4 regions of the Halomonas sp. THAF12 genome follow, and region 1 is predicted to be linked to each of the others. Evidence: predicted binding sites of a transcription regulator. Region 1 holds the regulator's gene; each other region holds the start of a gene.
The links. The regulator PhoB, encoded in region 1, activates phosphate uptake and scavenging genes when phosphate is short. The targets are predictions, from matches to a motif close to TGTCATANNNNTGTCANA.
Positions count from the first base shown of each region.

Region 2: elbB (isoprenoid biosynthesis glyoxalase ElbB) is a predicted target of PhoB. The motif match lies at 2,522-2,539, and genes of this name have one in related genera.
Region 3: FIU88_RS15750 (UTRA domain-containing protein) is a predicted target of PhoB. The motif match lies at 1,951-1,968, and genes of this name have one in related genera.
Region 4: FIU88_RS08470 (glycosyltransferase family 1 protein) is a predicted target of PhoB. The motif match lies at 2,397-2,414, and genes of this name have one in related genera.

Region 1 is NZ_CP045399.1:3,730,254-3,737,612, forward strand. Features, by position in the region: gene FIU88_RS17390 (hypothetical protein) at 1-180, opposite strand, end outside; gene FIU88_RS17395 (HU family DNA-binding protein) at 257-532, opposite strand; gene FIU88_RS17400 (NAD(P)/FAD-dependent oxidoreductase) at 699-1,859, opposite strand; gene FIU88_RS17405 (chorismate lyase) at 1,998-2,474, shown strand; gene ubiA (4-hydroxybenzoate octaprenyltransferase) at 2,530-3,423, shown strand; gene phoB (phosphate regulon transcriptional regulator PhoB) at 3,548-4,237, shown strand; gene phoR (phosphate regulon sensor histidine kinase PhoR) at 4,239-5,552, shown strand; gene cysZ (sulfate transporter CysZ) at 5,626-6,366, opposite strand; gene phoU (phosphate signaling complex protein PhoU) at 6,450-7,178, opposite strand; gene pstB (phosphate ABC transporter ATP-binding protein PstB) at 7,203-7,359, opposite strand, start outside.
Region 2 is NZ_CP045399.1:3,222,275-3,229,633, forward strand. Features, by position in the region: gene FIU88_RS14905 (phosphoribosyl-ATP diphosphatase) at 1-150, shown strand, start outside; gene tatA (Sec-independent protein translocase subunit TatA) at 195-449, shown strand; gene tatB (Sec-independent protein translocase protein TatB) at 456-860, shown strand; gene tatC (twin-arginine translocase subunit TatC) at 857-1,621, shown strand; gene elbB (isoprenoid biosynthesis glyoxalase ElbB) at 1,711-2,370, opposite strand; gene ppk1 (polyphosphate kinase 1) at 2,710-4,914, shown strand; gene FIU88_RS14935 (3-deoxy-7-phosphoheptulonate synthase) at 4,999-6,063, opposite strand; gene FIU88_RS19215 (hypothetical protein) at 6,069-6,233, opposite strand; gene FIU88_RS19220 (hypothetical protein) at 6,368-6,514, opposite strand; gene FIU88_RS19540 (hypothetical protein) at 6,604-6,732, opposite strand; gene folM (dihydromonapterin reductase) at 6,808-7,359, opposite strand, start outside.
Region 3 is NZ_CP045399.1:3,399,116-3,406,474, reverse strand. Features, by position in the region: gene FIU88_RS15760 (alkaline phosphatase family protein) at 1-630, opposite strand, end outside; gene FIU88_RS15755 (ABC transporter substrate-binding protein) at 689-1,768, opposite strand; gene FIU88_RS15750 (UTRA domain-containing protein) at 2,050-2,814, shown strand; gene FIU88_RS15745 (aldehyde dehydrogenase family protein) at 2,876-4,324, opposite strand; gene FIU88_RS15740 (5-guanidino-2-oxopentanoate decarboxylase) at 4,326-5,960, opposite strand; gene FIU88_RS15735 (YjiH family protein) at 6,010-7,359, opposite strand, start outside.
Region 4 is NZ_CP045399.1:1,820,105-1,827,463, forward strand. Features, by position in the region: gene FIU88_RS08460 (alpha-ketoglutarate-dependent dioxygenase AlkB) at 7-624, opposite strand; gene FIU88_RS08465 (phosphatase PAP2 family protein) at 663-1,205, opposite strand; gene FIU88_RS08470 (glycosyltransferase family 1 protein) at 1,177-2,334, opposite strand; gene FIU88_RS08475 (LysM peptidoglycan-binding domain-containing protein) at 2,455-3,375, opposite strand; gene FIU88_RS08480 (acyltransferase) at 3,324-4,193, opposite strand; gene FIU88_RS08485 (acetoacetate--CoA ligase) at 4,355-6,304, opposite strand; gene FIU88_RS08490 (LysR substrate-binding domain-containing protein) at 6,355-7,257, opposite strand.

The DNA.
Region 1 (7,359 bases):
ACTGCCGGTCTCGATGCCCCGGGGCGTCATCCGGTAGTGGCGGGCGATGGCGAGATCCTCGGTGCCGATGCCCCAGTCGAGGCGTTTCAGGTCACCCAGGCGATCGCGAAAGGCGGGCTTGCGCCGCAGCGCACGCTTGAGCAGCACGCCGAGCACCCACAGCATCAAGCGTAGCTTCATCGGTACACCGTTGGCCGGAAAGCGGAAATGAGGGGATGAGGCCGCGCGGCCCGGGGATCGAGCCGCGCGTCGCGCCTTATTTGGCGACGGCGTCCTTGAGGCCCTTGCCGGGCTTGAAGGCCACGGTCTTGCTGGCCGGGATGGTCAGGGATTCGCCGGTCTGGGGGTTCTTGCCGGTGCGGGCGGCACGCTCGCGCACGGTGAAGGTACCGAAACCGATCAGCGAGACATCCTTGCCGTCGGACACGCTGCCGGTGATCTCGTCGAGAATGACGTTCAGCACCTGGCTGGCCTTGTCCTTGGACAGATCGGCACGCTCGGCGATCGCCGCGGCGAGTTCTGGTTTGCGCATACAGCCCTCCTGGTTTGACATCCTGCCGATGATCCCATCGGCCGCGTTGTTGTTCGCGCTGATTCATGCACCACCCGCCTGCCATGCCATGTGAGGCAGACGCATGACGCCGTGTGGCAACGCCGCTGCCGGGTCCGGAACTCCGGGGGCGCCGTCGTTGACGTCACTAGCCTAGCAACGGCGGTGCAGCGCGCGCCAGTTCGACTTTCCGACGCACGCAGGCGCCTGTCAACGCAAATCCGATCAAACGTCCGTCTTCATCCTCGGCCAGGGCGGTCAGATCCGCCCCCTCGCCCTCGATGCGCCAGCGGGCGGGCGCACGGGTCGGCGGCAGCGAGACCACCGGCAGCAGCGGCGTCTTCACCAGCACCGGCCAGGGGCCGTAGCGCACCTCGGTGGGCGTGCCGGCAAGCGTCGCCGCCAGCGCCTTGGCCCCGGCCTGCAGCGGCTGGACGTACATGGCATTGACGCCATCGACGCAGGCCACGTCGCCCAGCGCATGGATGCCGGGCGCCGAGGTCGAAAGCCGGCGATCGACGAGGATGCCGGCCGGCCCCACGGCCAGCCCCGCGGCCTCGGCCAGGGCGCTGCGCGGCCGCAGCCCGGTGGCCACCAGCACCAGATCGGCCTCGAGGGCGGTGCCGTCGTCCAGGCCCAGCGCCACCCGCTCGCCCTCGGGCGAGAGCGCGTCGACCGTGCGCCCGGTGTGCAGGGCGATGCCCGCCTCGACGAAGGCCTCGCCCAGCGCCCGGCCCAGCGGCTCGGGCAGCAGCCGCGGCAGCGGCGCCGCCTCCGGGGCGATCAGCTCGACCGCATGGCCGCCGGCGGCCAGGTCGTTGGCGAACTCGCAGCCCACCAGGCCGATGCCGACCACGGCGACCCGGGCCGGGCGGCCCAGCGCCGCCAGGGCGGCGTGGAAGGCGCGGTAGTCGTCGAGGTCGTTGACGGTATGGACCCGGCCGGCCAGCGCCTCGGGAATGGCGAAGGGCGGCGCCGGCGCCGCGCCGGTGGCCAGCACCAGCTCGCCCCAGGGCAGCCGCTCGGCGCCGAGGGCCAGGGTGCGCGCGGCCGGATCGATGGCCTCGACCCGGGTGTGCGTGCGCATCGTCACGCCGAGCCGGTCGGCCGCCTCCAGGGCGCTGCACGAGGCCAGGCGATCCGGCGGCAGGCGCTTGGCGAAGCCGGTGGAGAGCAGCGGCTTGGAGTAGTCCTCGCCGCCGTCGGCGGTGATCAGGGTGATGGGGCGCTCGGGCTGCCGGGTCCGGACCTGGCGCGCCAGGCCCAGCCCGGCCATGCCGGAGCCGATGATGGTCAGGGGTGCGCTCATGGGGCTCCTCGCTGCAGGGGGCGCGACGGGCCGCCATGGTACACTAGCCGCCCCTTGCATTGGACGCGGAGTCGCGCAGTGAATCACGCACCGGCCCTTTCGCCCCGCTGGCGCCCCCTGGCGGCGGCACGCCCCGCCATGAGCCCGGCCTGGTGGCGCTGGATCGCCACCCGGGGCTCGCTGACCCAGCGGCTGATCGAGGCCGGCGCGCCTCGCCGCTTCCGGGTCAGGCTGCTCGACCAGCGCCTGGGCCGGCCGCGCCGCGACGAGGCCATGGCGCTGGGCACGGCGCCGGACCGCCTGGTCTGGCGGCGCGAGGTCGCGCTGTGTCTCGGCGACCGTCCCTGGGTGATGGCGCGCTCGGTGGCCCCGCTCCACGGCCTGCACGGCCAGCGGCTGGCGGGCCTCGGCGAGCGCTCGCTGGGGCACTGGCTGTTCCGCCAGCCCGGCCTCGAGCGCGGCCCCATCGAGGTCAGCGCCGACCCGGCGCCCTTCCACGACGCGCCCGGCCCCTGGGGTCGCCGCTCGGTGCTGCGCCACGGCCGCTTCGCGGTGCTGGTCCAGGAGTTCTTCCTCGACGCCATGGCGGATGACCTGGCCCTGCCGGCGCGATAGGCTGCGTCTGGCATCGCCCGAAACCCGCGTCGTCCGATTCAACCGAGAGACCCACATGGAACGTTCCCTGATGCGCCCCAAGGGGCTGGCCCGGCTGCCCGACTTCCTGCACCTGACGCGCCTCGACCGCCCCATCGGCACCTGGCTGCTGATGTGGCCGACGCTGTGGGCGCTGTGGACGGCGGCCGAGGGCGTTCCCGAGCGCCGGCTGCTGCTGATCTTCGTCGCCGGGGTCTACCTGATGCGGGCCGCGGGCTGCGTGGTCAACGACTACGCCGACCGCCACTTCGACGGCCACGTGAAGCGGACGAAGTCGCGTCCGCTGGCCACCGGGCGCATCGGCGAAGGCGAGGCCAAGGGGCTGTTCGCCGGCCTGGTGCTGGCGGCCTTCGTGCTGGTGTGCTTCACCAATGCCTTCACCGTGATGCTGTCGGTGGGCGGCGTGATCCTGGCCTTCGTCTATCCCTTCATGAAGCGCTACACCCACCTGCCCCAGGTGGTGCTGGGCGCGGCCTTCTCGTGGGCCATTCCCATGGCCTTCGGCGCGGTGCTCGGCCATGTGCCGCTGGAGGCCTGGCTGCTGTTCGCCGCCAACGTGCTGTGGACCGTGGCCTACGACACCGAGTACGCCATGGTCGACCGCGACGACGACCTGCGCATCGGCATCAAGTCCACGGCGGTGCTGTTCGGCCGCGCCGACAAGCGGATCATCGGCCTGCTGCAGCTGGCCACGCTCGCCCTGCTGGCCTGGGCCGGCGAGCGCCTCGGCCTCACCGGCTTCTTCTGGCTCGGCCTGGCCGCCATGGCGGCGACCTTCGTCCACCAGCAGCGGCTGATCCGCCACCGCGATCGCGATCGCTGCTTCCAGGCCTTCCTCAACAATCACTGGTCGGGGCTCTTGGTGTTCGCCGGCATCGCGCTGTCGCTGTGGCCGGGCGCCGGCGCGTGACGCCGGGCGGGAAAAAACCGCGGCGCTGAGCGGGGGCGACAGGACGAGGCTGTCACGGTATTGTCACAAGGACATGCTGTCATCGTCACCAATATGTCACTGCTCTCGACCATGAGGCCCCGGGATGACCGCCAAGACCGTACTGATCGTCGATGATGAAGCGCCCATCCGCGAGATGATCGCCGTGGCGCTGGAGATGGCCGACTATCGCGTGCTCGAGGCGGACAATGCCCAGAGCGCCCACGCCATGGTCGTCGATCACCAGCCCGACCTGGTGCTGCTGGACTGGATGATGCCCGGCACCAGCGGCGTCGAGCTCGCCCGCCGGCTCAAGCGCGAGGAAGGCACCTCGGAGCTGCCGATCATCATGCTCACCGCCAAGGGCGAAGAGGACAACAAGATCCAGGGCCTCGAGTCCGGGGCCGACGACTACATCACCAAGCCCTTCTCGCCCCGCGAGCTGGTGGCGCGCCTCAAGGCGGTGCTGCGTCGGGCCACGCCGCGCGGCGTCGAGGATCCGGTCCAGGTCGAGGGCCTGATGCTCGACCCGGTCAGCCACCGCGTCAGCATCGACGGCCAGTCGCTGGAGATCGGCCCCACCGAGTACCGCCTGCTGCAGTTCTTCATGACCCACCAGGAGCGCGCCTACACCCGCGGCCAGCTGCTCGACCAGGTCTGGGGCGGCAACGTCTACGTCGAGGAGCGCACCGTGGACGTGCATATCCGCCGCCTGCGCAAGGCGCTGGGCGAGCCGCACCAGCAGCTGATCCAGACCGTGCGCGGCACCGGCTACCGCTTCTCCGCCAAGGCCTGACATGGGCCGGCTGTGGCGACGCGAATGGTGGCGGCTGGCGGCCCTGGTGGCCGCCGGCGCGCTGATCGGCTGGCCCTTCGCCCTGAGCGGCCTCGGCCTCGCCGTGGGGCTCGCCATCTATCTCTTCTACCAGATGCGCCAGCTCCACGCGCTGCAGGAATGGCTGACCCATCACCCCCATGACGAGCCGCCCTCGGCGGTGGGGCTGTGGGGGGAACTGTTCGACCGCCTCTACCGCTATCAGAAGGGCCAGCGCATCACCCAGCGGCGGCTGCGCGACACCCTGAGCCGCATCCAGGAATCCTCCGAGGCGATGCGCGACAGCGTGGTGATGCTCGACCGCCACGGCGACATGGAGTGGTGGAACAGCGCCGCCGAGCGCATGCTGGGCCTCAAGCCGACCCTGGACCGCGGCCAGCACATCACCAACCTGCTCCGCGACCCGAGCTTCGTCGACTACTTCCACGCCCGCGACTACCGCGAGCCGCTGACGCTGTGCTCGCCGATCGACGAGAACCTGATCCTGCAGTTCCAGATCACCCTCTACGGCGACGACGAACGCCTGGTGATGGCCCGCGACATCACCCGCCTGCACCGCCTCGAGCAGATGCGTCGCGACTTCGTGGCCAATGTCTCCCACGAGCTGCGCACCCCGCTCACCGTGCTGGCGGGCTACCTCGAGACCTACGGCGACATGGCCGAGATGCTGCCCGAGCGCCTCGGCCGCGGCATCGGCCAGATGCAGAGCCAGACCCGGCGCATGCAGAACCTGGTCAACGACCTGCTGCTGCTGTCGCGGCTGGAGAACGACCAGGGCGGCCACGACGATGTCCGCCTCGACCCGCCCAGCCTGCTCGAGGCCGTGCGCCGCGACGCCGAGGCGCTGTCCGAGAGCCATCATCGGCTGGAGGTGGAGATCGACGAGCCCCGCGCCCTGCTCGGCTCGGAGAAGGAGCTGCACAGCGCCGTCTCCAACCTGGCCTTCAATGCCGTGCGCTACGCCGGCGAGGACAGCCGCATCGTGCTGCGCTGGCGTCCCTGGGGCGACGGCGCCTGCCTGGAGGTCGAGGACGACGGCGAGGGCATCGACCCGCTGCACATCCCGCGCCTGACCGAGCGCTTCTACCGGGTCGACAAGGGTCGCAGCACCGCCACCGGCGGCACCGGCCTGGGGCTGGCCATCGTCAAGCACGTGCTGCTGCGCCACGACGCCCAGCTGGAGATCGACTCCCGGCTCGGCGAGGGCGCCACCTTCCGCTGCATCTTCCCCGCCGCGCGCCTCACCGACGCCGCGCCGGCCTCGCGGCGCGCCTGATTCCGCCGCCAGACGCGACTCCGCCCGACGCAGGCCGGGCGGAGGGGTGTCACGTGATCACGACGCCCGGGCGTCAGCGCCTCGCCGGGGCGGTATCGGGCGCGAGCGCCCGATAGTGGTCTTCCCACATCAGCACCGCGCCGGCCACGGCGCCGGGCAGCAGGAACAGGTTGGCCAGCGGCAGCCAGGTGATCAGCATCACCCAGCCGCCGTAGGTCAGCGTCGGCCAGCGGCGCGCGGCGAGGCGGCGGCGCATGTCGGCGAAGGGCACCTTGTTGTTGTCCATCGGATAGTCGAGGTAGGTGACCGCCATCATCCAGGCCGAGAACAGCAGCCACAGCAGCGGCGCGATCAGGTTGATCACCGGTATCCAGCCGATCACGAACAGCAGCAGCATGCGCGGCAGGATGTAGCCCAGCTTGACCAGCTCGCGGCCCAGGGCATCGATGGCGGTGCGCGCCAGGCCGCGGTCGTCCAGCGGCGGGCGCCCGGTGACCTCGCGCTCGACCTTCTCGGCCAGCAGGCCGTAGAAGGGGGCGGCGATCAGCTGGGTCACCAGGGTGAAGCTGAAGAACACGATCAGCGTAAGGCTCACCACGAACAGCGGCCAGATCAGCCACGACAGCCAGTCGAGCCAGCCCGGCACCATGGCCATCCAGCCGTCGAGCCAGCCGCCGAAGTGGGTCAGCACGTAGCTCAGCATGGCGGCGTAGACCACCAGGTTGGCCAGGATCGGCAGGAACACGTAACGGCGCAGGCCGGGGGTGTAGACCAGGCGCGTCCCCCGGGACAGCGCCGAGAAGGCATCCAGCATCGGTGTCATTTCCTCCATCACGACGACGGCGGCCGTCGCCAGGGGCGACGGCCGCTTCATGGACAGTGCCGGTCGAGCGGGGTTCAGCCCTCGTCGCCGAGCACCTCATCGCCGAGATCATCCGGTGCCGTGTGGCGGATGTCGAGGCCCTTGACCAGATAGACCACGTATTCGGCCAGGTTGTTGGAGTGGTCGCCGACGCGCTCCAGGGCGCGCAGGATCCACATGATGCCGAGCACCGGCGAGATCGCCCGGGCGTCTTCCATCATGAAGGTCATCAGCGAGCGCATGGCGCTCTGGTACTCGCTGTCGACCTGCTCGTCCTCCTGCACCACCTTGAGCGCCAGCTCGGTGTCGAAGCGGGCGAAGGCGGTCAGGGCGTCGCGCATCATCTTGCGCACGTGCTCGCTGATCACGCGCACCTCGACGAAGCCGCGGGTGCCGCTCTGGTTCTCGACCAGGTCCACGGCGTTGCGGGCGATCTTGCTGGCCTCGTCGCCGATGCGCTCCAGGTCGGAGGCGGCGCGGATCACCGCCAGCACCAGGCGCAGGTCGGAGGCCGCCGGCTGGCGGCGGGCCAGGATCTGGGTGCACTCGTCGTCGATCTTGATCTGCATGTCGTTGACGGCACGATCGTTGTCGACCACGCGCTCGGCCAGGGCGGAATCGCCGTCGAGCAGGGCGCGGACGGCGTCCTGCACCTGCTTCTCGACCAGCCCGCCCATGGCCATCAGGTGGGTCTTGAGCTCCTCGAGCTCATGATTGAACTGGCGCGAGATATGCTGGCTGTGGATATCGCTGGTGATGTCCATGAGACTCTCCTGAGGGCGCCGGCGTCAGGCCATGCGTCCGGTAATGTAGTTCTCGGTGCGCGCGAGGCGCGGATTGGTGAACAGGGTATCGGTGGGGGCGTATTCCACCAGCTCGCCGTCCTGCAGGAAGGCGGTGTAGTCCGACACCCGCGCCGCCTGCTGCATGTTGTGCGTGACCAGC
Region 2 (7,359 bases), 510 kb from region 1:
CAGGCGCTGGTCGCCGAGACGACCGACCTGTGGTTCCACAGCCTGGTGATGCTGTCGCACATGGGGCTGAGCCATCGCGAGGTCCTCGACGAGCTGTCCCGACGCTTCGGTCTGTCCGGCCACGACGAAAAGGCCGCGCGGCCCCGATAAGACAACGACGCCGATCTCCGGCGCAGCAACCTGAGGTATACCCTATGTTAGGCGGCATCAGTATCTGGCAACTCCTGATCGTCCTCGGCATCATCATCCTGATCTTCGGCACCAAGAAGCTGCGCAACGTCGGCGGCGACCTGGGCGGCGCGGTCAAGGGCTTCAAGAAGGCCATGGGCGAGGAAGAGAAGAGCGACGAGGGCGACAAGCCCCAGGCCCAGGTGCGCCACGACGACGAAGGCCGGACCTACGACGTCCACGCCGAGCGCAAGGCCGAGGAATCGGAAGAGCGCAAGTAAGCCGCCATGTTCGACATCGGCTTTCTCGAACTCCTGTTCATCGGCGTGGTCGCCCTGCTGGTGCTGGGCCCCGAGCGTCTGCCCAGGGCCGCCCGCACCGCCGGGATGTGGATCGGTCGTATCAAGCGCACGGTCTCCGGCATGCAGCGCGAGATCAACGCCCAGCTCGAGGCGGAGGAGCTGCGCCAGAAGCTCAACGAGCAGCAGAAGAAGCTCGACGAGGGCCTCGACCGGGTCAAGCGCGACGTCGAACGCTCGGTGGAGACGCCCGGCGAGCGCGGCACCGGCGCCGCCCCCCGGGAACGCGCCGAGGCCACGCCCGAGCGTCGCCTCGACGATGCCCTGGGTCGCGCCCGCCGTCAGACCGATGACTCCGACGCCGACGCCCACGAGGACGCCTCTTCCCGATGAGCCAAACCGACGACTCCCAGGGGCCGGGCCATGCCCCGCTGATCGAGCATCTGGTCGAGCTGCGCTCGCGACTGCTGCGCGCGGTAATCGCGATACTGGTGATCTTCCTCGGCCTCTACGCCTTCGCCAACGACATCTACGCCTTCGTCGCCGAGCCGCTGATGGCGCTGCTGCCGGAAGGCTCGCGGATGATCGCCACCGAGGTGGCCTCGCCGTTCCTGGCGCCCTTCAAGCTGACCCTGGTGGTGGCGGTGTTCATCGCCGTGCCCTTCGTGCTGCATCAGGCCTGGGCCTTCATCGCCCCGGGGCTGTACGACAACGAGAAGGCGCTGGCGCTGCCGCTGCTGGCCTCCAGCGTGGCGCTGTTCTACGCCGGGGCCGCCTTCGCCTACTACGTGGTCTTCCCGCTGCTGTTCCAGTTCTTCACCCAGACCGGGCCGGAGGACGTGGCGGTGATGACCGACATCAACCAGTACCTCAACTTCGTGCTCAAGCTGTTCTTCGCCTTCGGCGTGGCCTTCGAGATCCCGATCGCCACCTTCCTGCTGATCCTGAGCGGGGCGACCACGGTGGAGAGCCTGTCGAAGAAGCGCCCCTACGTGGTGCTGGGCTGCTTCGTGGTGGGCATGCTGATGACCCCGCCGGACGTGGTCTCCCAGAGCCTGCTGGCGGTGCCGATGTACCTGCTCTACGAGGTCGGCCTGCTGTTCGGCCGGCTGGTGCGTCGCAGGCGCGACCGGGACGCCGCCGACGAGCAATAAGCCGCGAGCCGCACATCGCCCGGAGCAAAAGAAACCCCGAAGGCTTGGCCTTCGGGGTTTCTCGTCGCTTGCCGCTCGTGGCTCGGCGCTTACAGATCCATCATCTCGTCGATGCGATCCACCAGCTTGAAGATGCCGGTCGCCGCCTCGCCGAGGCGGGTGGCCAGCATGTAGGCCGGGGTGGTGATCACGCGGTTGTCGAAGTCGACCACGATGTCCTCCACGCCGCAGCTGCGATGCAGCCCCCCCATGCTGCTGATGGCGCCCGCCACGCCCGGGTCGTGACCGATGGTCACGGCGATGCCCGGCCCCAGCAGGCGCGGCACCATCACCGGCGCGATGCACATCAGGCCGATCGGCTTGCGATCCTCGTGGAACTCGGCCATGGCCCCCACCAGCTCCTCGTGGATCACCATGTCGGCGCCGGCCTCGGCGAAGTTGGAGAGGTTCTTGGCCGCCCCGAAGCCGCCGGGCAGGATCACGGCATCGAACTCGTCGGCCTCCAGTTCGGCCAGCGGAGAGATCTCGCCGCGCGCCAGGCGCGCCGACTCGACCAGCACGTTGCGGCGCTCCTCGGCCGCCTCGCCGCTGCGGTGATCGACCACGTCATGCTGGTCGATGTCCGGGGCGAAGCAGCGATAGCCGATGCCCAGCTGGTCCAGGCGCAACAGGGTCAGGGTGGTCTCGTAGATCTCAGAGCCATCCTGGACACCGCATCCCGACAGAATGACCGCCACCTGCTTGCTCATTATGCGTCTCCTTGTGCGCCCCCCGCCGGTCGTCGACGGGGCCGATGAACATGAAGCCACCACTTTAGAGAGTCCCCGTAAGCGCGACAAGGCGCGTCTTTCGGCGTCGAAGCGTGCTGATATACTCAGGACATCGCCCCCGGCGGAGGACTGTCATCATTCTGTCATTTATGGGCACCAGACTTGCCACGGCGGCCGAGCCCGGCCCCGCCTGCCCCTGATCGTCTCCCGCAACAGGCGATGCATGACGCCTCCCGGCGCCACGGGCAGGACGGCATCATGAACGATAACGCCCGGCGAGCGACGCGGCCGCCCGCGGGCCGACGACAGGGTACTTCCATGGACGATTCACGTAGCCCCGACACCTCGATCCCCTCCGAGCCCGCCGCGACAGGCGAGCCCCAGAGCGAGACGCCCGCCCCGCGCATCAACCAGACGCGCACGGGGATCAAGCCCAAGGCGCTGCCGGACCCCGAGGCCGACCTCGCCGACCCCGGGCTCTACTTCAACCGCGAGCTCTCGCACCTGCAGTTCAACGTGCGGGTGCTCGAACAGGCCCTGGACGAGGCGCACCCGCTGCTCAACCGGCTGATGTTCCTGCTGATCTTCTCCTCGAACATGGACGAGTTCTTCGAGATCCGCGTGGCCGGCCTGAAGAACCAGATCATGGTCGGCGACGCCTCCTCAGGCGCCGACGGCCGCTCGCCGCGCTCGGTGCTGAGCGAGATCTCGCAGATCGCCCACGAGCAGGTCGATCGCCAGTACCGCATCCTCAACGACACCCTGCTGCCCGCCCTCGAGGGCCAGGGCCTGCGCTTCCGCCGCCGCGGCGACTGGAGCGAGGCCCAGCGCACCTGGGTCAAGGAGTACTTCGAGAGCGAGATCATGCCGGTGATCAGTCCCATCGGCCTCGATCCCTCGCACCCCTTCCCGCGCCTGGTCAACAAGAGCCTCAACTTCATCGTCGAGCTCGAGGGCAAGGACGCCTTCGGCCGCGAGGGTGGGCTGGCCATCCTGCCCGCCCCGCGCTCGCTGCCCCGGGTGATCGCCCTGCCCGACGAGCTCTGCGAGGAAGGCTTCACCGAGTACGTCTTCCTGTCGTCGATGATGCACGCCCACGCCGAGGAAGTGTTCCCCGGCATGAAGGTGAACGGCTGCTACCAGTTCCGCCTGACCCGCAACGCCGACCTCTCGGTGGACCCCGATGACGTCTCCGACCTGGCCTCGGCGCTGCGCGGCGAGCTGCTCTCGCGCCGCTACGGCAGCGGCGTGCGCCTCGAGGTCGCCAACAACTGCCCGGAAGAGCTGACCGAGTTCCTGCTCAAGCTGTTCAAGCTCGAGGGGGCCGACCTCTACCGGGTCAACGGCCCGGTGAACCTGACCCGCATGATGTCGGTGCTGGGCGAGGTCGAGCGCCCGGAGCTGTGCTACCGCGCCTTCACCCCCGGCCTGCCCAAGGCGCTGCGCAAGCGCGACAGCGTGCTGCAGGCCATGGCCGAGCAGGACATCCTGCTGCACCACCCCTTCCACTCCTTCTCCCCGGTGGAGGAGATGCTGCGCGAGGCCGCCCGCGACCCCGAGGTGCTGGCCATCAAGCAGACCCTCTACCGCACCGGCGCCGACTCTCCCATCGTCAATGCCCTGGTGGAGGCCGCCGGCAACGGCAAGGAAGTCACGGTGGTGATCGAGCTGCGGGCGCGCTTCGACGAGGCCGACAACCTGGCCCTGGCCTCGCGGCTGCAGGAGGCCGGCGCCATCGTCATCTACGGCGTGATGGCCTACAAGACCCACGCCAAGATGATGCACATCGTGCGCCGCGAGAAGGGCCAGCTACGCCACTATGCCCACCTGGGCACCGGCAACTACCACTCCAAGACCGCCAAGCTCTACACCGACTACAGCCTGCTGACCGCCAACCCGGTGCTGTGCGCCGACGTGCACAAGGTCTTCCAGCAGCTCTCGGGCATGGGCCGGGCGCGCCAGATCGAGAAGCTGCTGCACGCGCCCTTCACCCTCCACGAGCGGCTGGTGGCGATGATCGATCGCGAGGCCGAATTCGCCCGCAAGGGCAAGCGCGCCCACCTGATCATCAAGTGCAACTCGCTGACCGAGCCCAAGCTGATCCAGGCCCTCTACCGGGCCTCCCAGGCCGGCGTGGAGTGCGACCTGATCATCCGCGGCATGTGCTGCCTGCGCCCCGGCCTGCCCGGCATCTCCGAGACCATCCGGGTGCGCTCGATCATCGGCCGCTTCCTGGAGCACACCCGGGTGTTCCACTTCCACAACGACGGCAAGCCCGAGACCTGGGGCTCCAGCGCCGACTTCATGGCCCGCAACATGTTCCACCGGGTCGAGACCTGCTTCCCGCTGCTCGACAAGAAGCTGGCGGCCCAGGTGCGCAAGGACCTGGAGACCTACCTGGTCGACAACTGCCAGAGCTGGCTGCTGCAGCCCGACGGCACCTACATCAAGCAGGCCCCCGGCGACGCCGCGCCGATCAGCGCCCAGGAGACGCTGCTCTACGCCTACGCCGCCCACGCCTGACGCGATCGATCGAGGCGACAATGCAAAGCGCCTCCCCGGCCCGGCCGGGGAGGCGCTTTTGCGTGCGCGGGTGTCGCGTCGGGCTCAGGCGTCGCGCAGGCGCTCCGCGGCCGTGGTCAGCAGATGCTCGGTGGTGTCCCAGCCGATGCAGGCATCGGTGACCGAGACGCCGTGGCGCAGCGCGCCCGGCACCAGCGGCTGCTTGCCCTCGTGGAGATGGCTCTCCAGCATCAGCCCCGCCAGCGAGGCGTCGCCGGCCAGCCGCTGATTCAGCACGTCGAGCATCACCTCGCTCTGGCGGCGATGATCCTTCTGCGCATTGGCATGGCTGCAGTCGACCATCAGCCGCGGGTTCTGTCCGGCGTCCTCCAGGGTCCGGCGCGCCGCCGCCACCTGGGGCGCGCGGAAGTTGGGCTCGCCGTGGCCGCCGCGCAGCACCGCATGGGTATGCGGATTGCCGGGGGTCTCGCACACCTCGGGGCGACCGTCGGGCCCCATGGCGAAGTGCTGGTGGGGATGGGCGGCGGCGCGCATGGCGTCCACCGCCACCTGCAGGTCGCCGCTGGTGGCGTTCTTGAAGCCGACCACCGCCTCAAGGCCGCTGGCCAGCTCGCGATGCAGCTGGGACTCGGTGGTGCGGGCGCCGATCGCCACCCAGCTCAGCAGATCGTCGAGATAGGGCGCCAGCATCGGCTGCAACAGCTCGGTGGCCACGGGCAGGCCGAGGCCGGCGATCTCGCGCATCAGCGAGCGGGAGAGCTCGAGGCCGCGGGCCAGGTCGCCGCTGCCGTCCAGGTCCGGGTCGTAGGCCAGGCCCTTCCAGCCGACGGTGGTGCGCGGCTTCTCGACGTAGACCCGCATCACCGGCAGCAGGCGATCCTCGACCCGCGGCGCCAGCTCGGCCAGGCGGCGAGCGTACTCGAGGGCGGACTCGGGATCGTGGATCGAACAGGGGCCGATGACCACCAGCAGGCGGTCGTCGCGCCCGGCCAGGATATCGCGGATGGCCTGGCGCTGACCCTCGATGCGGCGGGCCAGGGCCGGCTCGAGCGGCAGAGCGTGGTGGAGCTCGGCCGGCGTGGGCAGCGCGCGGGCGTCGCGGCGGGAGGCGGATTCGGCGGTGGCGGCGAGGGAAACGGGGGCATTCATGAGCATCAACTCCGTGAGCGTGAAGGTCGGGACAGGGTCATGCCACCGGAAATCCCACGGTCGGAGGTGGCGCACTGAGCCGACCGCACGTCGATAAATCGCCAGCCATAGCCGTAATAGTCCCGGCCCAGGGTGCGGAACTCGGCGTGGTGGCGATCGAATGCGGTCATGAGTGTCTCCTCGAATCTCGAATGCAGCGTGTCAGGCCAGAAACGCAGAACCCCCGGGCGGGGTTGCCGTCCGGGGGTTCTGCGTGTCGGAGGCAACCCTTGGCGGGCGTGCCTCGCGGCGTCGTCCTGTGCGATCAGGACACGGCCGCCGGCACGCCGGCGCTAAACCAGTAGCCCTGCCAATAATAGGCGTCACCGACGACGATCGCGTGACCATCGGCCATCGCCGCCGGGGAGGCGGTGATCGGGCGGCGCGGGGTCAGGGACGGGCTCGGTGTCATGGGGCGCTCGGTGTTTGGCGACGGTTCGCGTGAGGGTGATCCTGAATGTCAGGCTCCATCCTGCCCGCTAACGGGCCGGATGGCAAGGCTCAGCCGGTGGCGAACCGGATCCAGGCGATGGTGGCCGGCAGGCCGCTCATGCCGACCAGCACCGCCAGCCCCAGGAAGACGGCCAGCAGCCCGCTGTCGTCCTTGACGTCATCGTCGTGTTCGGACATGGCACCCTCCTCGCCTCGTCGGGAATACCGCCAGTCTAGGCGGAATGCCGTGCGACGGCGAGCCCTCCCCCGACGCTAGCGGAGATGGCGCCCGCCATCGACCGGCAGGGTGATGCCGGTCACGTAGCGGTTGTCGAGCAGGTAGCGCAGGCTCTGGTGGATCACGCCCGGCCCGGGGATCAGCCCCATGGCCGACTTGGCCCGGGCCTTCTCGGCATAGGCCTCGTCGTCGTCCTCGTTGAGCATGATCATCGCCGGCGCGATGGCGTTGACCTGGATCGACGGCGCGTACATGGCGGCGAACGACAGCGTCAGGTTCTCGAGCCCGGCCTTGGAGGCGGCGTAGGCGGCGTGCTTGCGCGAGCCCTTGGCGGCCACGAAGTCGGTCATGTGCACGATGTCGCGCATCGGCTCGCTGCAGGCCTCGAGCAGCTCGCGGGCGCCGAGGTTGATCAGGTACGGCGCCAGCATGTGCACCCGGAACAGCCGCTCGAAGTTCTCGCCGGCCTCGGGCCCGGCGACGTCCGGCGCCCAGTCGCTGGCGTTGTGGACGATGGCGCGCAGCGAGGACGTCTCGGCCCTGAGGCGCTCGAGGAAGTCCTCGATGCCGGCCTGGCTGTCGAAGTC
Region 3 (7,359 bases), 330 kb from region 1:
GGCATTCATGCCGTGATCGGCGGTGACCATCACCTGGTAGCCCTCGGCCAGCCAGCGGGGCAGGTAGTCGGCCAGGGCGATGTCGGCGTGGCGGGCGGCGTTGCGGTACTGGGGCGTGTCGCCACCGTGACGGTGGCCGGCGTCGTCGATGTTCATGCTGTGGACCAGCAGGAAGTCGGGATCCTGGCGTCGGCGCAGGGTCTCGGCGTCGCTGAACAGGTGATCGTCGGGGTAGTGGTCCTGCCAGTAGAAGAGCCCTGCCTGGATGGCGCTCTCGGGGTCCTCGTGGAAGCGGTGCCGGGTGCGATCGAAGGGGGCGACCAAGTAGAGCTCGCTGATCCAGTGGTAGGCCGCCGCCGCGGTGCGCCGGCCCTGGCGCACCGCCAGGTCGAACAGGCTCGTGCCACGGGAGCGACGCACGACCTGATTATGGACCACCCCGGAATCCACCGGCCGGTCGCCGGTGAGCAGGCACTCGTAGAGCGGCCGCGACATGGCCGGCAGCTCGCAGTCCAGGCTGTGGTAGCTGCCGCGGCCGGCTTCGCACAGGGCGTGCAGGTGCCCCATAGCATGCTGGCCGACGGCATGGTTGAGGCCGTCGAGGACGACCAGGATCACACGGTGTGACATGACGGGCTCCAGGCCGCTTCCCTGAGCGGGAAGCGGCGATGGTGGGTGGGGCGCGGGGTTACTGCTGGTGGATCAGCACCTGGGACTGCCACTGGCGCGGCAGCTCGCGGGCGCTCTGTTCCCAGGCGGCGAAGTCCTGGATCGGCCGAGCATTGGCGTACTGTGCGTTGGGCAGCAGCTTGGCGGCGATCGCCTCGGGCAGGGTCAGGTGCTCGGCGCGGATCGGCCGGGCATAGCCCTCGGCCAGGTTGAACTGGCCCTCGTCGGAGAGGATGTATTCCCGGGCCAGCTTGGCGGCATGGGGATGCGGCGCGTGCCGGTTGATGATGGTGGCGTAGCCGGAGGTCACCGAGGCGTCGGCGGGGATCACCACCTCGAAGGTGTCGCGATCGATCCGGTCACGGTAGTTCAGGGCGTTGAAGTCCCACAGCAGGGCCACCTCGACCTCGCCCTTCTCCAGGTTGGCGATGCTCGGCTCGGCCAGCGAGAGGCGCCCTTGCTCGGCCAGCTCGGCGAACACCGCCAGGCCCGGGGCCAGGTCGCCCTCGTCGCCGCCATTGGCGTAGGCGGCGGCCAGCACGGCGTTGTTGGCCTGGGAGGCCTGGCCCACGGCGCCCACCGCGACCGCGTAGTCGCCCTCGCTCAGGTCGGCGAAGGCGGCGGGGCGCTCTCCCTCGGGCACCAGGTCCTTGTTGATCATCAGCGCGATGGTGCCGGTGTAGCCCAGCATCCAGTGGCCGTCCTCGTCCTTCGCCCAGTCGGGGATCTCGTTCCAGGTGGTGGGCTTGTAGGGCTGGGTGACGCCCTGCTGGACCGCGATCGGGCCGAAGGCGAAGCCCACGTCGCCGATGTCGGCGGTGGCGTTCTCGCCCTCGGCCTTGAACTTGGCGACCTCTTCGGCGGAGCTCATGTCGGTGTCCATGTGGGCGAGGCCGTACTCGGCCTCCAGGTCGGCCCAGGTGTCCTGCCAGTTGGCCCAGGTGTCGGGCATGCCGACGCTGTCGACGCGACCTTCCGCCTGGGCGGCCTCGATCAGGGCGGACAGCTCATGGTCATCGGCCTGGGCCGGGCCGGCGACGAGGGTGCCCAGGGCGCAGCCCAGGGCGAGACGGGTAAACAGCGGACGAGACGGTTTCACGGCGAGGCTCCATGCGGTGAACGGATGTGGCGATACGCGTGTGGCCGGTCATCTGGTCTAGTTCAGTTCGGCCGACAGGGTGCACTCTAGGCGCCGGACATGACGATCCGGTGTCAGTTCGATGGCGGTACCGTGTCCGGTCATGCTCGCCCTTTTTCCCGATATTTTCGTCACGTGGCGGCTGTCATCAGGCTGACATCCGGCCTTCGCTAGACTGACGCCGTTTTGCCATCTCCCTTGTCGTGGCAATATTGATCTAGACCAGTCAGCGAGTCCTTGCCATGCCCTCTTCCGCCGAGTTTCGCCCCTCCGCGCCGGATGCCGCGCTGACGCCCCAGGCGCACGGCCTGCACCAGGCCTTGCTCTCCCTGCTCGAGGAGGGGCAGCCGGCGGCTGGGGGCCGCCTGCCCTCCGAGCGTCAGATGATGGCGCGCTTCGCCACCACCCGGATCACCCTGCGCGAGGCGCTGGCCCAGCTGGAGGCCGAGGGGCGCATCTATCGGGAGAATCGGCGTGGCTGGTTCGTCTCGCCGCCGCGGCTGCGCTACGACCTGCTGGCGTGCCTGCCGTTTCGCGAGATGGTCGAGTCACAGCAGCGCCGCGCCGAGACGACGCTGCTCGAGGCCGGCGAGGTGCCGGCATCGGCGGTGGTGGCGAGGCGGCTGGGACTGGCGCAGGGCGCGCCGGTGCAGCGGATCGTCCGGGCGCGGCGGATCGACGGTCGGCCGGTGCTCTACGTGGAGCACCATCTGAGGCCCGAGTGTTTCCCGGGGATCCTCGCCTTCGACCTGGCGGCCCGCTCGCTCACCGACCTCTATCGCCGCGAGTACGCCATCCGGGTCAGTCGGGTCGGCTTCGAGCTGGGCTCCACCGTGCTCGGCGGGCGGGCCGCCGAGGCGCTGCGTGCCGCGCCCGGCAGCCCGGCGCAGCGCATCACCCGCATCAACCACGACCAGAACGGCCGCGCCGTGGACTGCGACGACGAATACTGGCGCCACGACGCCATCGAGCTGACGCTCAGCGCCGCCCCGCAGAGCCGCGACTAGGGGGAAACGACGCCGCCCCGGCCGAAGGGCCGGGGCGGCGTGTCTTGCGGGCCGGGGGCCGTCAGCCCGCCGGCCCGATCAGGTGCTTGACCTCCAGGTAGCCCGCCAGCCCCCAGGGGCCCAGCTCGCGGCCGATGCCGCTGATGCCGAAGCCGCCCCAGCTCGCCTCCGGCAGCACCAGCTGCTCGCTGTTGAACCAGATGCTGCCGGCCCGCAGCGCGCGGCCGACGCGGCGGGCGCGGTCGGCGTCGCCCGAGATCACCGTGGCGGCGAGGCCGAAGGCGGAGTCGTTGGCCAGCGCGATGGCCTCGGCGTCGCTGTCGACGCTGCGGGCGCACAGCACCGGGCCGAAGACCTCTTCCCGCCACAGTGGGCTGTCGACCGGCACATCGCGATACAGGGTCGGTGCGACGAACTCGCCCCGGGCGGGCAGCTCGCGGTGTCGGGCGTCGCGCACCGCGGTGAGACCCTCCTCGGCGGCGATGGCCAGGTAGCCCTCCACGGCCGCGCGCTGCCGCGCGCTGGTCATCGGGCCCATGTCGGTGTCGTCGGCCAGCGGGTCGCCCAGGCGGATGGCGTCGATGCGCGTGGCCAGCGCCGCATAGAGCGCGTCGGCCAGTGAGGCGTGCACGATCAGCCGCGAGGTGGCCGAGCAGATCTGCCCGCTGTTGAAGTAGATGCCGGCCATCACCCAGTCGGCGGCGGCCTCGACCTCGGCGTCGTCCAGCACCAGGATCGGCGACTTGCCGCCGAGCTCCAGCGACACGCCGCGGGTGCCCGCGGCGGCGGCGCGCATGACCTTCTCGCCCACGGCGTTGCTGCCGGTGAAGGACAGCTTGTCGACGCCGGGATGGGCGCTGAGCGGCGCGCCGATGCCCTCGCCGTCGCCGTGCACCAGGTTGAGCACCCCGGCCGGGAGGCCGATCTCGAGGGCGATCTCGGCCACGGCCTGTTCGGGCAGCGGGGTGACCTCGGAGGGCTTGAACACCACCGTGCAGCCGGCGGCCAGCGCCGGGGCGATCTTCCAGGCGCTGGTGACCAGCGGGAAGTTCCAGGGCGTGATCAGCCCGACCACGCCGGCCGGGTCCTCGTAGGTGCGGGCCTCGATGCCGTCCATGCCATGCTCGACCAGGCGCCCCTGGCGGGCCTCCAGGGCGCGGGCCTGGCCGGCGTAGTAGCGATAGCAGGCGATGGCATCGTCGAGATCGATGGCGGTCTCGGCCAGGGCCTTGCCGTTGTTGGTCGAAGACAGCCGCATCAACGCCTCGCGGCGCTCGGCGAGGGCGTCGGCGAAGGCCTCGAGATAGGCCGCCCGCCGCTCGCCGCCCAGCGCCTGCCAGGCGGGCAGGGCGCGACGCGCGGCGTCCACCGCGGCGTCGACGTCGGCCGGGTCGCCGGCGGTGACCTCGGCGATCGTCTCCTGGCGGTAGGGATCGGTCACCGGCAGGCGGCGCTCGCCGCGGCTCGCGATCCAGTGGTTGTCGATGAACTGCTGGGTGAGTCGTTGCATGTCAGGCTCCGGATGCGGTGTCAGGCGAGGCGGCGCGAGCCCAGGCCGCGGCGTCGATCTCGATCAAAAGCGGGCCGTCGGCGGGACGGCTGGCCAGGGCATGGGCCAGTTCGGCGGCGGTGGCGACGCGGGTGGCCAGGCAGCCGAAGCCGCGAGCCACGGTGAGGAAGTCCGGGGCCTGGAGGTCGACGCCGAGGCGGGTGACGCCGGCGTCGTCCATGAAGCGGCGGATCTCCTCGTAGCCCTGGTTGTGCCACAGCAGGATCACCACCGGCAGGCGCTCCTCCACCGCGCAGGCCAGCTCCGGCAGGGTGAACATCACCCCGCCGTCGCCGACCAGGGCCACCACCGGCAGATCGGGGCGGGCGAGGCTGGCGCCGAGCGCCGCCGGCAGGCCGTAGCCGAGGGTGCCGTAGCCGGTGGAGGCGTTGAAGAAGCGCCGCGGGGCCGGCTGGGCGACCAGATGGTTGGCCGCGTAGGTGGTGGCACAGGAATCGCCGACCAAGATCGCCTCGGGCAGGGCCTCGCGCAGGGTGTCGAACAGCGGCACGTAGGCGGCGAAGGCCGGCTCCTCGGCGAGCCCCATCGCCTCATGGGCGGCCCGGGTGCGCTCGGCGCCGCCGCGGTTCAGCCGGGTGCCGTCGAAGTGCGACGCCAGGGCTATGAGGGCCTGGCCGGCGTCGGCCACCAGGGCCAGGTCGGCGGCCTGGTTGCGGGCCAGCTGCTGGGGGTCCACGTCGATGCGGATCAGTCGTCCCTGGAGCGTGAAGCCGTCGTCGAACACCACGTCGTAGTCGGTCTCGCCGAGCTCGGTGCCGATGGCCAGCACCACGTCGGCGTCCCGTGCCAGCTCGCGCACCGCCGGCAGCGAGGCGTTGGCGCCCAGGTCCAGGGGATGGTCGCGGCCGAGCAGCCCCTTGGCGTTGATGGTGGTGACGGCGGGGGCATCGAGCGCCTCGACCAGCGCGCGAGCGGCCTCGGGGGCAGCGACAGTGCCGCCGCCGAGCAGCACCAGCGGGCGAGCGGCATCTGCCAGCCAGGCGCCTGCCTCGGCGATGGCCACGGGATCCGGCGCGGCCTTGGCCAGTGCCGTTCGCTGCCAGTGCCGCGGCGTGCGGACCGGGGCATCGAACAGGTCGATGGGAACCTCGATATGCACCGGACCGGGGCGGGCGCCCTCGAACACCGCGAAGGCGCGCGCCAGGACCTCGGGCAGGCCGTCGGGGTCGAGCAGGGTATGGCTGAAGCGGGCGACCCCGGCCATCAGCTGTTGCTGGCCGGGCAGCTCGTGGAGCCGGCCCTGGCCGCGACTCAGGGTGTCGCGGCGATTGACGCTGGAGATCACCAGCATCGGTACCGAGTCGGCCAGCGCCTGACCCATGGCGGTGGCGATGTTGGTCATGCCGGGCCCGGTGATGATGAAGCACACCCCGGGCTTGCCGGTGGCGCGGGCGTAGCCGTCGGCCATGAAGCCGGCGCCCTGCTCGTGGCGCGGCGTGACATGGCGGATGCCGCTGCCCTCGCCGCCGGCGAGGCCGCGGTAGAGCTCGACGGTGTGCACGCCGGGGATCCCGAACACGGTGTCCACCCCGTAGGTGTCGCGCAGCAGGCGAATCAGCAGGTCGGCGCAGGTCATGGGCGTTTCTCTCTCAGGATTCAGGCTCTCGCGGTTCATGGGGATCGTCTCAGCCCACCAGCCAGTGGCCCATGACCACGATGATCGGCAGGGTGATGGCGGTGCGCAGCAGGAAGATCACTACCAGCTCCCACAGCTTGAGCGGGATCTTCGATTTCAGCAGTAGGGCGCCGATCTCGGACATGTAGATCAGCTGGGTCAGCGACAGGCAGGCGATCACGAAGCGGGTCAGCTCGCTCTCGATGTCGCTGGCCAGCACCGCCGGCAGGAACATGTCGGCGAAGCCCACCAGGGTGGCGGGGGCGGCGGCCTCGGCCTCGGGGATCCGCATCCATTCCAGCACCGGCACCATGGGTGCGGAGAGCCAGGTGAACAGCGGCGTGAACTCGGCCAGCACCAGCGCCACGGTGCCGATGGCGATCACCAGCGGCAGCAGGCCGAGGAAGATGTCGGCGACGTTGAACAGCGCGATGCGTGCCAGCTTGAGCGGACCCGGGGCGGTCTCGGCACGTGCCACGGCCATGCCGAGGCTGTAGCGCAGCAGGCTCTGGTCGCCGGTGTTTTCCTCCTGGATCTGGCAGCCTACCGGCTCGTGGTAGGCGTTCGACTTGCGCGACAGCGGCGGCAGGCGCGGCACGATGACGGCGGCGACCAGGCCGGCGACCACCACGGTCAGGTAGAAGGGCACGAACAGGTGGTTGATGCCGATGAAGCTGGTCACCAGCAGGGCGAAGGCGATGGAGACGATGGAGAAGTTGGTGGCGATCGCCGAGGCCTCGCGGGCGTTGTAGTAGCCCTGCTCGTACTGCTGGGTGGTGATCAGCACGCCCACGGTGCCGGACCCCATCCAGGAGGCGGTGGCATCGATGGCGCTGCGCCCGGGCAGGCCGAAGATCTTGCGGAAGGGCGTGCGCACCAGGCTGCCGATGAACTCCATGAAGCCGAAGTCGACCAGGAAGGGCAGCAGGATGGCGGCGAAGAAGAAGAAGGTCAGCAGCACCGGGGCCAGGTCGTTGAGCATCACGCCCCCGGTGAAGGAGGCGGTGACCGCCTCCGGGCCGACCTGGAAGTAGGTCATCAGCGCGAACGCCGCGCCCAGCACGCGCATGATCACCCACAGCGGCGCCACGTCGAACAGCTCGTGCAGGGCGCCCTCGCGGGCCCAGGCGGGCCGAGCCAGCTTGACCGTCAGCGTCAGCGCCACGGACAGGCACAGCACGACCGTGGCGATGGTCGGCAGGGCATCGCCGAGCAGCGCCTTGAGGCCGTCGGCCATCAGGCCCATGCCGATGTTGATGGTGTCGCCGGTGGAGAAGGGCACCAGGAACAGGCCGATGCCCAGCAGCGAGGGGATCAGGAACTTCAGCAGTCCGGCGCGGCTCAGCGGAGCCGCGCGACT
Region 4 (7,359 bases), 1.9 Mb from region 1:
CGGCCCTCAATCGTGCTGTACCCAGCGAAACGTCAGGCTGATGCGTAGCCCGTGGTCACGCCGCGGCAGCAGGGCATGCTCGAGGTCGGCCTGAACGCCCGACCCCATCAGCAGCAGGCCGTCGTGGGGCTGGCTGACGTTGAAGGCCGGAGCACGGCGATCCTTCCAGCGAAAGCGCAGCGGCCGGTCGGCGCCGAGGCTGACGGCGGCGATCATCGGCGCCTCGCCGAGTTCCGGCTCGTCGTCGCTGTGCCAGCCCATGCGCTCGTCGCCGTCGGCGTAACGGTTCAGCAGCACGCTGTTGAAGCGGGCCTCGATGCCGGCGCGCGCCAGTCGCGTCACGGCGGCATCACGGATCGCCAGCACGGCGGGATGCCAGGGCGTCGGCGCGAAGCGCCGGCCCGAGTAGCGGTAGTCGGCGTCGCCCATCCACACCTGGCGGCGGGGAATCGGGTGGTCGCGGCCGTAGAGACGCAGCGTCGGTCGCTGCCAGTCCAGCTCGCCGTCGAGACGGGCCAGGGCCCGGTCGGCGCTATCGGCACCGAGCAGAGGCGCGAAGCGATGCAGCGGGGGATGGTCGAGCAGCCGCTCGCCGTCGTCGGCAGAGGGAGAAAACAGGTCCATGCCCGCAGGGTGCCAGCCCCGGGGCCTGGACACCAGTGTCAGGAGGCCAGCGCCAGGCTCGCCAGCGCCATGGCGTAGCCGATGGCGGCGCCGGCGATCACATCGCTGATGTAGTGCAGGCCGAGGCCGACCCGCGAGACCGCGATCAGGGCGGCGACGGGAATCAGCGCCGGCAGCAGCCAGGGCGTGTGGGCGGCGGCCAGGGTACAGAACAGAACCGCGTGCATGGTGTGGCCGCTGGGGAAGCTGTAGCGATCCCGGGCCGGTTCCTGGCAGGCGATGGTGGTGAAGGTGATGAAGGGGCGCTCGCGACACAGCCGCGTCTTCACCAGTCGATAGAAGGCGATCGCCACCAGGGCGGTCAGGGTGTAGTGGAGGGTCAGCCGCCAGCCCGCTTCGCCACCGTGCAGCCAGGGCTGGGCGGCGATCAGCACCACCCAGATCGGCCAGTCGCCGGCCTTGCTGGCCAGGCGCAGCGACCACAGCCAGGGGCGGTGGATGCTGAACCCGGCCAGGCGCTGGCAGAGGTGCCATTCGAGCGTATCCAGGCGGTCAAACACGGCAGGGGCGCGAGGTTTCATCGGACATCTCCCGGGCGTGGGTCAGGGCGGCGAGAAAGTCATCGGTGATGGCGGGCCAGCGATAGCCGAGGGCGCGCTGGCGGGCGGCGCGGCCGAGGCGGCCGTAGCGGGCCGGCTGCTGACACAGCGCCACCGCGGCGTCGCGGAAGCCGGCCTCGTCGCCGACCGCCAGATGCACGCCGTTGACGTCGTCCTCGATCAGTTCCGCGCCGGCGGCGTGGCGGAAGGCGACGGTCGCCAGGCCGCTGGCCATGGCCTCGAGCAGCACGTTGCCCCAGGTCTCGGAGATCGACGGGAAGACGAACAGGTCGGCGCTGGCGTAGTAGCGGATCAGGTCGTCCGGCGAGATGAAGCCGGCGAAGTGGGCCTGGGGCAGGGCGCGCTCGAGGTTGGCGCGGCCGGGGCCGTCGCCGACCACCACCAGCGTGAGGCCGGGATGGGCGTCGAGCATGGCGGCGAAGGTGTCACGCAGCAGATCGAGGTTCTTCTCCGGCGCCAGGCGGCCCACGTAGAGCGCCACCGGCTGATGCTCGTCGGCCCCCCACTGCTCGCGCAGGGCCGGGTCGCGATGGGCCGGCGAGAAACGCTCGCCGTCGATGCCGCGGGCCATCACCTTGACCCGTTCGAAACCGCGCTGGCCGAGGTCGTGGGCCTGGGCATGGGTCGGCACCAGGGTGGCGCCGCAGCGGTTGTGGAACCGGCGCAGGCGCTGGGTGACCAGCGGGCGCAGCCAGTCGACGCCGTAGTCCCGACAATAATGATCGAAGTTGGTGTGCCAGCCGCTGACCACGGGGATGCCCAGCTTCTCCGCAGCGGCCAGCGCCGACCAGCCGAGCGGGCCCTCGGTGGCCACGTAGACGACGTCGGGTCGCTCGGCCTGCCACAGGCGACGGATGCGGCCGCCGGCGGGAAAGCCGAGGCGCACCTCGCGATAGCCTGGCACGGAGGTACCGCGCACCTGGAGTTCGCTGTCCATGCCCTCGGCGCGATGCTCACCGTCGGCGGGGCGCGGTCGTACCAGCTGCAACGAGAAGCCGCGTTCCCGCAGCTGGCCGCTGAGCTGGGCCAGGGTGTGGGCCACGCCGTTGATGTCCGGCGTCCAGGTTTCGCTGACCAGGCAGATGCGCATGTCCATCCTCGTGACGTCGGTGGCCGGAGTGGCCCCGTTGCCGATTCAGGATGGCCGGGCGGGGTGACAGCATCGCGACATCGTCATGACGCCGCGATGACAATATCGGAGCGGTTCGGCTCAGCGCAGCACGCTGCGCGGATCGATGGGCTTGCCACCGTGGCGCATGTCGAACAGCAGGTCATGGCGTCCGGTGGCGGCGTGCCGGCTCACGGTGCAAAGCGGTGTGCCCTGGTCGACCCGGGTGCCGCTGTCCACCAGCAGGGTGTCGCACAGCGCATAGACGCTCTGCAGGTTGCCCTCATGGTGCACGATCACCACCCGGCCGAGCTGGCGCATGCTGTCGGCGAAGCGCACCTCGCCGTCGGCCACGGCCTTGGCGCGGGCACCCTGGTCGGTGGCCAGCAGCATGGGTTGCAGGGTGCCGCGGCTGTCCTGGCCGAAGGCGCGGGCGACCCGGTAGTCGTCCAGCGGCCAGGGCCAGTCGCGGGCGTCGCTCGGCACCGGACCGGGATCGGGCGCCGGGCTCGGCGACGACGAGCGTGAAGGGGCGCTGGACGTGCTGCCGCGGCTCGAGGCGGCCCGGGTGCCGTGCAGCGGCACCGAGACCAGCTGACCGATCTTGAGATCGGTGGGGCTGACGCCGGGGTTGGCCGCGGCGATGCTGACCGGCGAGGTACCGAAGCGCCGGGCGATGGCGCTGTAGGTGTCGCCGGGGCGGATCTGGTAGCGATAGGGGCCCCCGGACGGCGCCCGCTCCCGCTGGCTGGGGACCAGGATGCGCTGCCCCACGGCCAGCCCGCGCGGATTCACGCCGGGATTGAAGCGCCGCAGCCGCACCAGCGGCACGTCGGCTCGCCGGGCGATCTCGCCCAGGGTGTCGCCTCGCTGGATGTTCACCCAGTGGCCGGCCGGCGAGCCGCCGCGCATCACCCCCGACGGGCCGGCGCAGCCGGCCAGCAGGACGACCAGCAGCAGCGAGAGAAGGGTCAGGGCGTATCGAGGGCGGCGTCCTTGGCCTGCCATTGGGCGTTGAGCCATGTGTGGAAGCGTTCCTTGTAGGCGGGGTCCTGGTGATAGTCGCCCTGGGTCATCCACTCGGGCACCGTCAGGCGACGGGCGCTCAGGTGGATCGCCCCCTCGCGGCCGCAGAGGAAATCCCAGAAGCGGGGCTCGGGGCGCGAGTAGCGCAGGGTCACGTCGAGAATGCCGCTCAGCCGATCCCCGAGCAGGTTCAGCACCTGGGCGATGCCGCCGGCGCGCGGCGGCAGCAGGTGGCGATAGGGACTGTGGCGGGCGGCGTGCTTGGCCGGGGTGAAGCGGGTGCCCTCGACGAAGTTGTAGATGGCGATCGGCCGCTCGCGGGCGTGGGCGCACATGCGCTCGGTGGCCTCCCGGTCGCGGCGGGCCAGGTGCGGATGGCGCTCGCGCTGCTCCCGGGTCAGCCGGCGCAGCATCGGGAACTCCAGCGCCCAGAAGGCCAGCCCGACCACCGGAATCCAGATCAGCTGGCGTTTGACGAAGAAGTGCGGCATCGGCAGCCGGCGATGAAGGGCCAGGAACAGCGCGAAGATATCGGTCCAGCTGCGATGGTTGGCCAGCACCAGCCACCATTCATCGCGGCTCAGGCCGTCCGGCAGGTCGAGGCGCAGATCGGGGCGGATCCAGTGGCGGATCCACCACAGGTTGACGTCGACCCAGCCCAGGGCCACGCCGTTCAGCCAGCGCAGCACCCGGCGCCGCAGCGGGCGGCCCGGGGTGATCAGCTTGAGCAGGGTGAGCGCGATCAGCGGCACCGCCCAGAACAGGGTATTGAGGGTCAGCAGCAGCAGGCTGACGATGCCCCTGAGGGTCGACATGCCGTTGGTCTCCTTGAAGAAAGATGTAGGCGCCAATGCTAATGGATCGTGGCGGGGGTGCCCAGCGCTGCGCGTCAACTCGGTGGCGTCGGTGCCGGCAGGCGAGGCGGCGGCCCCACTTGTGGACCCACCGACGGATCGGCCCCGTGCATGGTCAGGCATCACTCTCTCAGCTCGGGAAGATCCTCGAACAGCGAGAGCGCCTCGGGATTGGCCAGTGCGTCTCGGTTCCTGACCGGCCGGCCGTGGACCACGTGGCGCACGGCGAGCTCCACCAGCTTGCCCGACAGGGTGCGCGGCAGGTCCTCGACCTGGAGGATCTTCGCCGGCACGTGGCGCGGCGTGGCGTTGGCGCGGATGGTCTCGCGAATGCGCTCGCGCAGGGCGTCGTCGAGGGTCAGCCCCGGGCGCAGGCGCACGAACAGCACCACGCGGATGTCATCGCGCCATTCCTGGCCGATGCACAGCGACTCCAGCACCTCCTCGACCTTCTCCACCTGGCGGTAGATCTCGGCGGTGCCGATGCGTACCCCGCCCGGATTGAGCACCGCATCGGAGCGGCCGTGGATGATCAGGCCGTCCTCCGGGGTGATCTCGGCGTAGTCGCCGTGGGCCCAGACGCCGGGGAAGGTGGAAAAGTAGGCGTCGTGATAGCGCTCGCCGCCGGGATCGTTCCAGAACCCCAGCGGCATGGAGGGAAACGGCCGCGTGCACACCAGCTCGCCCTTGTCGCCGCGCAGCGGCCGGCCGTCGTCGTCGAACACGTCCACCGCCATGGCCAGCCCGCGGCACTGGATCTGGCCGCGATGGACCGGGCGGATCGGGCAGCCCAGGGCGAAGCAGGAGACGATATCGGTGCCGCCGGAGATCGAGGCCAGCATCAGGTCGGCCTTGATGTCGCGGTAGACGTAGTCGAAGGAGGCGTGCGACAGCGCCGAGCCGGTGGACAGCACCGCCCGCAGCGCCGAGAGGTCGTGGTCGCGGCCGGGGCGCAGGCCCTGCTTCTCGCAGGCGGCCAGGTAGCGGGCGCTGGTGCCGAACACCGTGACGCCCTCGCGCTCGGCCATGGCCCACAGCGCGTCGGGTGAGGGCGCGAAGGGGGCGCCGTCGAACAGCACCAGGGTGGCGCCCGAGGCGAGCCCCGAGACCAGCCAGTTCCACATCATCCAGCCGCAGGTGGTGTAGTAGAACAGCACGTCGCCGGGGCCGATGTCGGTGTGCAGCCGGTGCTCCTTGAGATGCTGCAGCAGGGTGCCGCCGGCCGAGTGCAGGATGGCCTTGGGCGTGCCGGTGGTGCCGGACGAGTAGAGCAGGTAGAGGGGGTGATCGAAGGGCAGCGCGGCGAAGGCGATCTCGGTGGCGTCGTGATCCAGGACGTCGTCCCAGGCCACGGCCCCGGGAATGTCGCCGAGCTCGGGCGCGTCGTCCAGGAAGGGGTAGACCACCACGCGCGCCAGGCCGTCGATGGCGCCGGCGATCTCGGCCAGCCGTGGGCGGATGTCGATCGCCTTGCCGTGCCAGGTGTAGCCGTCGGCGGCGATCAGCACGCGAGGACCGATCTGGCCGAAGCGGTCGAGCACGCCCTGGGCGCCGAAGTCCGGCGAGCAGGACGACCAGATGGCGCCGAGGCTGGTGGCGGCGAGCATGGCGATCACCGCATGCTCGCCGTTGGGCACGATGCCGGCGACGCGGTCGCCGGGGCCCACGCCGAGCTCTTGTAGCGCCGCGGCCAGGGCGGCCACGCTCCGGTAAAGCCGGGCATGGCTCAGCTCGCGGCGCCGGCCGCGCTCGTCCCGGGCGATCAGCGCCGGATGCGCGTCACGGCGGCGCAGCAGGTTCTCGGCAACGTTCAGCCGGGCGTCCGGGAACCAGCGGGCACCGGGCATGGCGTCGGGCCATTCCAGCACGCGCTCGCCGCGCCGCTCGGCGATGATATCGGCGTCGTCCCACAGCTGGGTCCAGAAGGCCTCGGGATGGGCGAGGCTCCAGGCGTGCAGGGCGGCGTAGTCGGGCAGCGCGATGCCGTGCCGGCGTTCAAGCCGGCGCATCAGGGCGGCCAGGCGAGTCGCCTCGATCGCCTCGGGAGACGGTTGCCAGAGCGGTTCGGCCATGGGACATCCCTCCTGATCGACGACGGCTGTCGGATTCCCCTGTCTTGAGATTAGTCGGCGTCGAGGACGGGGGCGGTGATGGTCTCCTGGATGACCTCTCTCAGCGCCTGCGCGGCCACCGAGAGCGCTTCGGCGTTGGCGGACAGCACGCCCACGGCGCGCTGGATGGTCGGCGCCTCCAGGGTCAGGCAGCGCGCGCCCAGCTCATGCATCTGCTCGATGCACAGCGACGGCACCGCGCTGACGCCGAGCCCGGCGGCCACCATGCGGCCCACGGTGGAGAGCTGATAGCTCTCGAAGGCCACCGGCAGCTCGATGCCCTCTGCGCGCAGCTGCTCCTCGAGCATCAGCCGGACCATGGAGGGACGCTGCAGGGTGATGAAGTCCTCGGAGAGCAGGGTCGGCCAGTCCACCCGCTGGCGCTCGGTCAGCGGCGAATCGGCCGGCACCACGGCCACGAAGCGGTCCTCGAACAGCGGCGTGAAGTGCAGGGTATCGGTGGCCTCGGGGGCGAAGGCGATGCCCAGCTCGACGCGGCCCTGGCGTACCATCTCGATGACCTGCTCGTTGATCACGTCGTGCACGGTGACATTGATCTGCGGATAGCGGGCACGGAAGGCCCTGAGCACGGTGGGCAGCTGGTTGCCGGCGAAGGAGGGCATGGCCGCCACGGCCACCCGGCCCAGGCGCAGGGTGAAGCGCTGGCGCAGCAGCTCCTCGGTGTTGTCCCAGTCGGCCAGCAGGCGCTTGGCCAGCGGCACCAGCGACTCGCCCTCGGGCGTCAGCCGCACGCTGCGGGTGCTGCGGGTCAGCAGGCGGCCGCCGAGGGCTTCCTCCAGGCTCTTGATGGTCAGGCTGAGGGCCGGCTGCGACAGATGCAGCCGCTCGCAGGCCTGGGTGAAGCTGAGCGTCTGGGCCACGGCGAGAAAGGCGCGGAGTTGCTTGACGGTCATGGGCGCTACGCTAGTCTATTTGGTAATCAAAATAATCTATAAAAAAATCAAACTTAACAAATATATATTCCCCGTCGACACTGCGGGTGTCTTGAAAATAAC